Regions from separate parts of the Thermosediminibacter oceani DSM 16646 genome, predicted to be linked through region 1. Evidence: riboswitches for the same ligand, from Rfam matches in the RefSeq annotation. Region 1 holds a riboswitch; each other region holds the start of a gene.

What was found. A riboswitch is a leader RNA that binds a small molecule or an ion and turns the genes downstream of it on or off. The one in region 1 is predicted to bind cobalamin.
Region 2: linked by a shared signal. The riboswitch ahead of TOCE_RS10070 (ECF transporter S component) and the one ahead of TOCE_RS07180 (ABC transporter substrate-binding protein) in region 1 are both predicted to bind cobalamin.
Region 3: linked by a shared signal. The riboswitch ahead of cobT (nicotinate-nucleotide--dimethylbenzimidazole phosphoribosyltransferase) and the one ahead of TOCE_RS07180 (ABC transporter substrate-binding protein) in region 1 are both predicted to bind cobalamin.

Annotation. Positions count from the first base shown of each region.
Region 1 covers NC_014377.1:1,391,784-1,395,061, reverse strand. Annotated here, with positions in the region: gene ptsP (phosphoenolpyruvate--protein phosphotransferase) at 1-1,566, shown strand, start outside; cobalamin riboswitch at 1,620-1,793, shown strand; gene TOCE_RS07180 (ABC transporter substrate-binding protein) at 1,895-2,845, shown strand; gene TOCE_RS07175 (FecCD family ABC transporter permease) at 2,859-3,278, shown strand, end outside.
Region 2 covers NC_014377.1:2,019,654-2,022,931, forward strand. Annotated here, with positions in the region: gene TOCE_RS11750 (sensor histidine kinase) at 1-1,054, shown strand, start outside; cobalamin riboswitch at 1,093-1,270, shown strand; gene TOCE_RS10070 (ECF transporter S component) at 1,367-1,855, shown strand; gene TOCE_RS10075 (AIR synthase related protein) at 1,845-2,582, shown strand; gene TOCE_RS12000 (hypothetical protein) at 2,583-3,278, opposite strand, start outside.
Region 3 covers NC_014377.1:149,958-153,235, forward strand. Annotated here, with positions in the region: gene argH (argininosuccinate lyase) at 1-647, shown strand, start outside; gene cobT (nicotinate-nucleotide--dimethylbenzimidazole phosphoribosyltransferase) at 830-1,885, opposite strand; cobalamin riboswitch at 1,970-2,145, opposite strand; gene brnQ (branched-chain amino acid transport system II carrier protein) at 2,514-3,278, opposite strand, start outside.

The DNA of each region.
Region 1 (3,278 bases):
CTGAGGGTAAAGGAAAAGGCTGAAAAAGAGCTCGGACCGGATAAAGCGCAGATTTTCGAGGCCCACATCATGGTACTGGACGATCCGATTTTTCTCGATGAGATAAGAGAGAAAATAAAAAGCGAGAGGATAACCGCGGATAACGCGGTACACCAAGTGGTTGAAAAGTACGTGGGCATGTTTGAAAACATGGAGGACGAATATCTTAAGGAGCGGGCTGCAGATATAAAAGATGTGGGTGACAGGATTTTAAAAAATATACTGGGCGTTCCGATCCAATCCCTTGCGGATTTAAGCGAAGATGTAATTGTGGTTGCGAAGGATCTAACTCCCTCTGATACCGCCCAGATGGATAAAGAAAAGGTGAAGGCCTTTGCGACTGATATGGGAGGCAGAACGTCTCATACGGCGATCATGGCAAGGTCGTTAGAGATACCGGCTGTCGTCGGCCTGGGATTCCTTTCGAAAGAGGTCAATGACGGTGATACTGTAATAATCGACGGCAACAAGGGCATTGTCTACGTGAACCCCGATGAGGAGACCCTGCGGCGGTATCATGCCCTGAGATTAGATTACATCAGATACAGGGAAGAACTGAAAAAGCTAAGGGATCTTCCGGCTGAGACCAGAGACGGTGCTAGAAGGGTCGAACTTTCAGCAAATATCGGAACTCCGAAGGATGTCAGGGGCGCGCTGGAAAACGGAGCTGAGGGTATAGGCCTTTACCGGACAGAATTTCTGTATATGGACAGGGAAAACCTCCCCGATGAGGAGGAGCAATTCCAGGCTTACAAACAGGTAGCCGAGGCGATGAACCCCAGGCCTGTTATAATAAGGACCCTTGACATCGGCGGAGATAAAAAGCTGCCCAGCCTTGACATGCCGGAAGAACTGAACCCCTTCCTGGGATGGCGTGCGATCCGGATGTGCCTGGATAGACCTCACATCCTAAAAATCCAGTTGAGGGCTATCCTAAGGGCCAGCCATTACGGTAATATCAAAATTATGTACCCTATGATATCGGGTATTGATGAGATAAGAAAAGCTAACGCGATTTTAGAAGAGGCTAAAAACGAGCTCAGGCAGGAGGGTGTGCCGTTCGATGAAAACCTGGAAGTCGGCATAATGGTCGAGATTCCTTCGGCCGCCGTTATCGCTGATATACTTGCTAAGGAAGTGGATTTCTTCAGCATAGGCACCAATGATCTGATTCAGTACACCCTTGCGGTGGACAGGATGAACGAGAAAATAGCCCACCTTTACGAACCCTTCCACCCTGCCGTGCTTAGGCTGATAAAAAACGTCATCGACGCATCCCATAAGGCGGGAAAATGGACGGGCATGTGCGGAGAAATGGCGGGAGACCCCCTCGCCGCTCCTATCCTGCTAGGTCTGGGCCTTGACGAATTTTCCATGAGCGCCACTTCGATATCGCAGGTTAAGAAAGTAATAAGGTCATTGACGTACGACCAGGCAAAGCAAATCGCAGCGAAAGCCCTTGAGATGGAAAGCGCCGATGAAATCAAGAAAATGCTGCATGAGGTCCTTGAAGAAAAAGAAAATTAATAGCTTGTCTAGGCTAAAATTTTAAAGTATAATATTAATAAGAAAGTAAAAAAAAGTTTATACCGCCGACAGGTACCCTTGGGGTTTAATAGGGAATCAGGTGCAAATCCTGAGCGGTCCCGCCACTGTAACCGGGGATAAACTGCTGAGCCACTGGGAGAAATCCTGGGAAGGCGCAGGGAAGATGATCCGGTAGCCAGGAGACCTGCCCGTCGGCCGCGGTACGAAGCCTTCGAGGAAGGGGTGAGTACTTTACGAAGGTAGTTTGCCCAGCCTTAAGTGATGAAGGCTGGGTTATAGTTTTTTTAAAATAAAAGGAGGTTTCAAAATGAAACTAAAATTCAAAAGAATAATTCCCGCGATCCTCATTGTGGTGATACTAGCTTCATTAACCGCGTGCGGTGCGAAAAACCAAGCGGACCCCAATCATAACGACCAAAATACATACCCGGTAAAAATAAAGGACCAGATGGGAAGAGAGGTTGTCATTGAAAAGGAACCGGAACGAATCGTGTCGCTCGCTCCGAGCAATACCGAAATCCTTTTTGCCCTGAGCTTAGGCGATAAAGTCGTTGGCGTTACCGATTACTGTGATTATCCCGAAGAGGCAAAGAAAAAGGAAAAAATAGGCGGTTTTGCCGACCCGAATATGGAAAAGGTTATATCACTCAAACCCGACCTGGTTATCGCTACCAGCATGCATGAAAAACCGGTAACAAAACTGGAAGAACTAAACATCCCGGTAATTGTTCTAAATCCTAAGAACATCGACGAGATCTTTGGCGCCATAGAGCTTATCGGAAGAGCGACGAACAAGGTCCAGCAGGCCGAGGAACTGGTGTCCGGTCTTAAAAATAGAATAAAAGCCGTTGAGGACCGGGTCTCTTCAATCCCTACCGATAAAAGGCCTCAAGTCTTTTACGAACTATGGCATTCGCCCATCACAACTGCAGGGCCCGGAACTTTCGTGCACGATCTTATAGAGAAAGCCGGGGGGCGGAATATTGCCGCTGATGCGGAGAAAGAATATCCCGAGTACAGCCAGGAAATGGTAATCGCTAAAAATCCGGATATAATTATATATTCCTATCATGGCAATAACGGTCAATCATCAGAACAAGATATAAGTAACCGCCCCGGTTGGAAAAATATAAAAGCCGTCAAAGAAGGCAAAGTTTTTTACGTGGATGAAGACATACTCCAGCTCCCCACCCCAAGGCTCGTCGACGGTCTGGAGCAGCTTGCTAAGATAATTCACCCCGAAATTTTTAAAGATTGACGGTGGTTATAGGATGGACCTAAAAAACAAGACTACGAAAATATACGCCCTGCTGCTGGTATTGATACTTCTCGCAAGTTTCGTATCGCTGGGAACGGGAGCGGTAAACGTACCGCTGTCAAAGATCTTAAAGATAATAGCGAGTCAAATTCCCGGTATCGGTGCCGGAGTGGTTTCCGACTGGTCGTCTTCTCAGGAAGTAATAATTTTGAACCTGCGGCTTCCGAGGATAATACTGGCTTTTCTCATAGGAGCGGAACTTTCCGCAGCCGGGGTCATCTATCAGGGCATATTTCGCAACCCTTTAGCCGACCCTTATATTATCGGCGCTTCCGCCGGTGCTTCACTGGGTGCATCCCTTGCCATTTTGCTGTTTCAGGGAGTGAAGGTTATGGGCATGGGGTCCGTGCCCGCTTTTGCCTTCCTCGGGGCC
Region 2 (3,278 bases), 630 kb from region 1:
CAGGGTAGTAGCATCCACGCGCGGCTTCAACGGGCAGGCACGCACCGCCAGCATCACGGCACCGGTGCATTCCGGAGGTGAAATCGTGGGCTTCGTCACCGTGAGATCCCCCCTTAAGCCCGCCGAGAGAAGCCTGGAATTCGTTTTCTACAGGACTTTGTCCTCCTATTCCCTCTTTTCAGTGGCCTTCGGCCTCGGCCTGGCCCTCTTAATAGGAGCGCTGGTCTCCAGGCGATTGACGGAACCGATAAAACAGCTTTCAGCAGCCGTAAAGCGCTTTTCCAAGGGCGAAAGAGACGTAAAGATCACGCTGGAAACCGGAGACGAGCTGTCCAGTCTTGCCGAGGACTTCAACGCCATGGCCGAAAAAATAAGAAAAAGCGAGGAACTGCGCAGGAACCTGACTGCGGACATAGCCCACGAACTAAGGACCCCCATAGCCATAATTCAGGGCACCCTTGAGTCCATCCAGGAAGGAGTGCTGGAACCCACGCCGGCCCTGATGCTATCCTTGCAAGAAGAGGTCTCGCGGATGACCCGCCTCATTAAAGACCTGTCGGACTTAAGCCTCGTCGAGGCAGGCAAGCTGGAATTGAATAGAATCAAGATCTTCCCCGCTGAACTTGCGGGTAAATTCATCCATTTCAAAGCTGAGGCAGAGGCTAAAGGTATACGGTTCGACATCAACTTCCCGCGGAACCTGCCGGCCGTATACGCGGACCCGACCCGTCTCGTGCAGATAATAACTAACCTGCTGTCCAATGCCCTGAAGCACACGTCTTCCGGCAGGATAGAACTCTCCGCAGAGAAGGCCGAAGGAGGGGTAGTTTTCAAGGTACAAGACACCGGCAGCGGTATAAAAAAAGAAGACCTGCCTTACATTTTCGAGAGGTTCTACAGGGCAGAAAAATCCCGCTCCCGCAAGACCGGGGGTACGGGATTGGGTCTTGCCATCACCAAAGGACTGGTGGAAGCCCATGGCGGCAGGATCTGGGTGGAGAGCCGCGAAGGCGAGGGTTCGGTTTTCAGCTTTTTCATACCTTCAGCAACTTGACAATCATCTTCACAAGTTTTATAATTATTTTAAAACTGGAAATTTGAAACCTTCAAGGTGCCCCTTTTTGGGGAGAATAGGGAAGTCCGGTGAAAGTCCGGCGCGGTCCCGCCACTGTAACGGGAAGCCGCCTTATAAGATGCCACTGGGAAACCGGGAAGGCATAAGGCGGCGATGAACCGGAGCCAGGAGACCTGCCTTGAAAGGTAGTGTCCGGGGATGATGGTAAAGTCCACGGTCTAATTTGTAAATTAGACTGTGGACTTTTTTGTTTACCAGTTAACTCATAATTCCGGACAGGAGGTATTATCCATGATCAATCAAAAAACAAAAAATCTAACCTTAACCGCCATGTTTATAGCCCTTAGCTTCGTAGGGGCCGCCATAAAGGTGCCCAGCCCCACGGGAACCGTGGCCTTCGACTCGGCACCGGGATACATGGCCGCTCTCTTTCTCGGTCCCGGTTACGGAGCCATGACCGCCGCTCTGGGGCATATATTCACCAGCATGAACGTGGGCTTTCCGCTGTCGATGCCGATACACCTTTTAGTAGCGGCGGAAATGGCATTTTTCGCTTGGGTATTCGGTCTCGTGGGCCAAAAGAACCTTATACTTGCGGTGGTCGTCGCCTGGCTGATGAATGGTATCCTGGCGCCGGCAAGTTTAATCCCTTTCCTTGGGACCGGCTTTTTCGCAGCGATGGTGCTTTACCTCATAGTAGTTTCAGCGCTGAACGTGGCTGCCTCCGCAGTGCTTTACTCTATTATACGGCGGTCAAAGGGTGAATACAATGCCCTATAAAAACGCAGCCGCACCGAATAGGGACGTGGCCCTGGTGGAGATTCAGCCCGGGATATATCTTGCCGTTGCCTGCGATTCCGCGGGAGGCATCGGGGAGAAGGAAAGGGATGTGGTGAAGGTGCCGCCTTACATCACCGGCAGGTTCACCTGCCGTGTGGCGCTGATGGAACTGCTGGCAATAGGTGCGGACCCCCTGGCCGTCACCGCAACTATATGCAGCGAACCGTCGCCAACGGGCGAAGGGCTGCTGAAGGGCATCACCGACGAACTTTCCGCGTCCTGCCTTAATATACCCGTCACCATCAGCACCGAAAAGAACATCCCTACCTGCCAGACCGGGCTGGGCGTAACTGCCGTCGGCCTCGTTAAAGAAAAGGGGCTGCGCATGGGGAGGACAAAATCGGGGGACGGGATTTACTGCCTCGGCGTTCCGAAGGTGGGAAACGAGGTCAGCCTCGATGACCCCGAAATAGCCGATACCGGTGCTGTGAAGCGGCTTTTAGGCCTTTCGGAAGTGCACGATATAATTCCGGTGGGCTCAAGAGGGATCAAAGGTGAGGTGGAACACCTGGCGCGGGTGTCTGGGCTTTCGGTGCAGTGGGAGGCTCGTTTACCCGTAAATACGGAAAAATCGGCGGGACCTGCTACGTGTGTCGTTTTTACCGCGCCTAAGGCGCCGGAAATAAAGGGCCCCACCCCGGTTTTCCGGCTGGGGGCTCTCCTCTGATTACTTTTGCTGTACGCTTTTTTCCGCCTCCTTTATATTTTTTTCGGCTATCTGGTACTTCATCTTGATGAGGTTGGGATCCTTTGCATCAATAGCTTCGGACAGCTCCTTCAGCGAGAATTCGACCTTGCTGGCCACCATGGTGTCTTTCAACTGCGATTTGCCCGTTTCCCACTCCTGCAGGGCTTTGCTCATCGAGGCTGCCGCTTCCTGACCCTGATTGTTTAGAGCCCTGTACGCCGCATCCCTTGTGTAATACAATGTTCTTTTTGCACCCATCGCCGGTCCGCCCTGAAACAGCCTTCCGAAAGCCACGGTTCTATCGTAAAGGTCGTTGGCTGCCAGCAGGCCGCCGTAAAGGTCCTGCCTTGTAAGCATTTGGGTCAGTTCGTTCAGTTTGCCGTTAAAGGCAGTGATCATCTCCATTCCCGCCCCTTTTTTCAGTGCTTCTTCCCGGAATTCGTTCCAATGGGAATGGATGAGAAATACCATCTTTTCGTATTTAGACCAGTCGGGCTTTTGCTGGCTGCCTCCCTGTTGCTGACTCCCCTCCTGCTGCCCGCACCCCTGCTGGCCTCCCTGGCTGCCCTGCCTTTGCTGTCCTCCCTCTTGGCTACCGCCTTTCTGTTCTCCCTGGCCGCTCTGACCTCCGGAACCTCCTTGAGTTCCTCCCGGTGGGGCCTGGATGGCCAGGTA
Region 3 (3,278 bases), 1.0 Mb from region 1:
AAAACACAATAGATGCCGTCAGCGACAGGGATTTCGTCATCGAATTCATATCCTGTTCGGCAATACTCATGGTCCACCTTTCCAGGATGGCCGAAGATCTGATCCTGTGGAGCACCTCCGAATTCGATTTTATAGAGCTGGACGACGCCTTCGCCACCGGCAGCAGCATTATGCCGCAGAAAAAGAATCCCGACGTGCTGGAACTCATCCGGGGGAAGGCGGGGCGGGTCTTCGGCAACCTGATGTCGGTCCTGACCGTGATGAAAGGCCTGCCGCTTTCATACAACCGGGATATGCAGGAGGACAAAGAGCCGCTCTTCGACACGGCGGATACCGTGATTGGGTGCCTTAAGGTACTGCCGAAATTGCTTTCCACCATGAAGATCAAGAAGGAAAACATGAAGAAAGCCGTAGAAGAAAGCTTTTCCGACGCCACCTATTACGCCGAATACCTGGTGAAAAAGGGCATGCCCTTTCGGGCAGCCCACGAGGTGGTGGGGAAGATGGTTTCCTACTGTATCAAGAAGAATAAGAAACTGAGTGATTTGAGCCTTCGGGAATTCAAGAACTTTTCCAAGCTCTTTGATGAAGATGTGCTGGACCTTTCCCGCTATCCGGAAAAAGTGAAAAATAAAAAAGTTTTATAGGGTTTTTAGCTCACCGGCAAGGTGAGCTAAAACTTTTAAGTTTCAACCCGAAAATAAAAACAAAGTCGAAGAATTTATTAAATCATTGAAGCGAAAATACTGAAACTAAAAATGTATACACCCCAAACCCGGAACCAAAGGCAAATACCATATGTTCCCTGTTCGGGGTGTTCTTATAATTTTTATTCTAATTGTCCGGATACACCCGCTTCATCGAAGGTTGCCATTTCGCTGATTATTTTTAATGCTGCTTCGACAAGGTTAAAAGCTAAAGCCGCTCCCGTGCCTTCTCCTAACCTCATTCTCATGGAGAGCATCGGCTCGAGCCCCAGGAGCTTTAACATGGTTTTATGGCCCGGCTCCTCCGAAGAATGGGATGCGATCATATAATTGGTACAGAGGGGCTCGATTTTGGCTGCTATAATTGCGCCAGCCGTCGATATAAAGCCATCGATAACTACCGGTATTCTGCGTGATGCGGCTCCGAGGATGCATCCGGCTATGGCCCCTATTTCCAACCCGCCTACCTTGGAGAGGACTCCTATAGGGTCATTGGGGTCCGGTTGGTTTATCTCAAGAGCCCTATTTATAGCCTTGATTTTTAATTTCAGCCTTTCGTCATTAATTCCCGTTCCCCTGCCGACCAATTTTTCCAGAGGTTCATCGGAATATACGGCTAAAATTGCGCTGCTCGGGGTAGTGTTGCCTATACCCATATCACCGGTGCCTAAAATATCGGCACCTTTGTCTATTTCGTTCCATGCCGTTTCAATGCCAACCTCTATTGCCTTTATTGCTTCCTCCCTGGTCATCGCGGGTCCCCGTGAGATGTTGTCCGTTCCCCGCCTTACTTTTTTTATTATCAAATCGGGATGAAAAACATCGGCAGCGGTGCCCACATCCACGCATACTATTTTGGCCCCGGCGTGGCGGGCAAGAACATTTATTCCCGCTCCACCGGAAAGAAAATTTAATATCATTTGGGGAGTAACTTCCTGGGGAAAAGCGCTTACGCCTTCCTCTACGACGCCATGGTCTCCCGCCATGATTGTTATTACTTTGTTTTTTATTTTCGGGTAGAGTTCTCTTTTTATGCCTGCCATTTTTACGGCTAAATCCTCTAGAATTCCGAGACTACCCCGAGGTTTGGTGAGGTTGTCCAGGCGTTCTTTGGCTTTTTTCATTGAAATTTCATCCAGATCACCTATGTTTTTTAAGGCCTCTTCTAAAAGTTTCATTGTAAAAACCCCCTTTTAAGGATTATTAATTAAAAAAGTCCCTAACTGCGTAAAAACACAGCTAGGGACTTTACCATCATCCCGAAAGCAAAAGCAAGACAGGCAGGTCTCCTGGCTCGGGTTCATCTTTACCTTACGCCTTCCCGGTTTCCCAGTGGCATTATATAAGGTAATATCCCCCTCACAGTGGCGGGACCGCTCAGGACTTTCACCTGATTCCCTATTCTCCCTTATACGGGCACCTGTCCGCTGAGTATTCAGTTTTACTTTTCAGTTAATAATATTATAATAGAATATTTTAAATAAATCAATATTACATTCCTTAACGACAAAGGATAGAAAACCTACCATCCGAGCAGTGTAAGCATAAAACCCAATACTATGAAAAATGCAATAATAATCATCAGAAATACATCGTATTTTCTTTTTAGTAAAGATACTATTCCGCAATAGGATATTACCAACAATATAATGGAAAAGATTATATAAATTACTTTTACCCCGAAAGTTTCCGTAAGCCAGCGATATATTTTCTTCGGTATGATGAACTTTGGTTGAATATTCACCTCTATAAATTCTATTATTATGTCATTGACTTTGTCCTCCATATGCCAAATCAGACCTCATATTAGTTATTTTCTTTTTCCAATGTCTTGTTGAAAGCAGAATGCATCATGCCTAACATAATTCCAAAAATTGCTGTATATACCCAGGCGAATCCTTCTTTGGCAAAAGGCAAATAATACATAACTTCATATATTTTATTAACGTTTAATCCGGCTGCTGACAATCCATCAACAACACTTATCAGCAACGTAAAAATGGTTGCATATACATAACAACGATTATTTTTAATAAACGAACCGAAGGCGTTCATCAGGATTAAAACTATGACTACCGGATATACCGATACCAGAATCGGGACTGAGAATTTAATAATCTTTTCTACTCCAAAAGCACCCATAAAAGCGCTGAAGAGGGATATAATTACTACCATGGTCTTATAGCTAATCCTGTTTTTTGTCAAGCGGCTGAAATATTCGGCGGCAGTTGCCGTTAAACCTACCGATGTGGTCATGCATGCAAGAGAGACTGCAAGCCCGAGAGCGACTTTGCCGAAACTCCCGAATTCCTTTTCGACTATGGAAATTAATAACGCTGTCTTTCCTATTTCTCCATCAAAGAGGGTCGAAGCAGTAGCCCCGAGATACATAAGACCGCCGTATACGAAAAGTAACCCAAGGGCAGCTATTAGTCCGGAAAGAATTGTTAATTTGATCTGATCCCCTGGCTTATCATATCCTTTTTCTCTTACTGCATTTACTATGATTCCTGCAAGAATTATAGAACCGAGGGCATCCATTGTTTGATAGCCTTCCATAAAGGATCTACC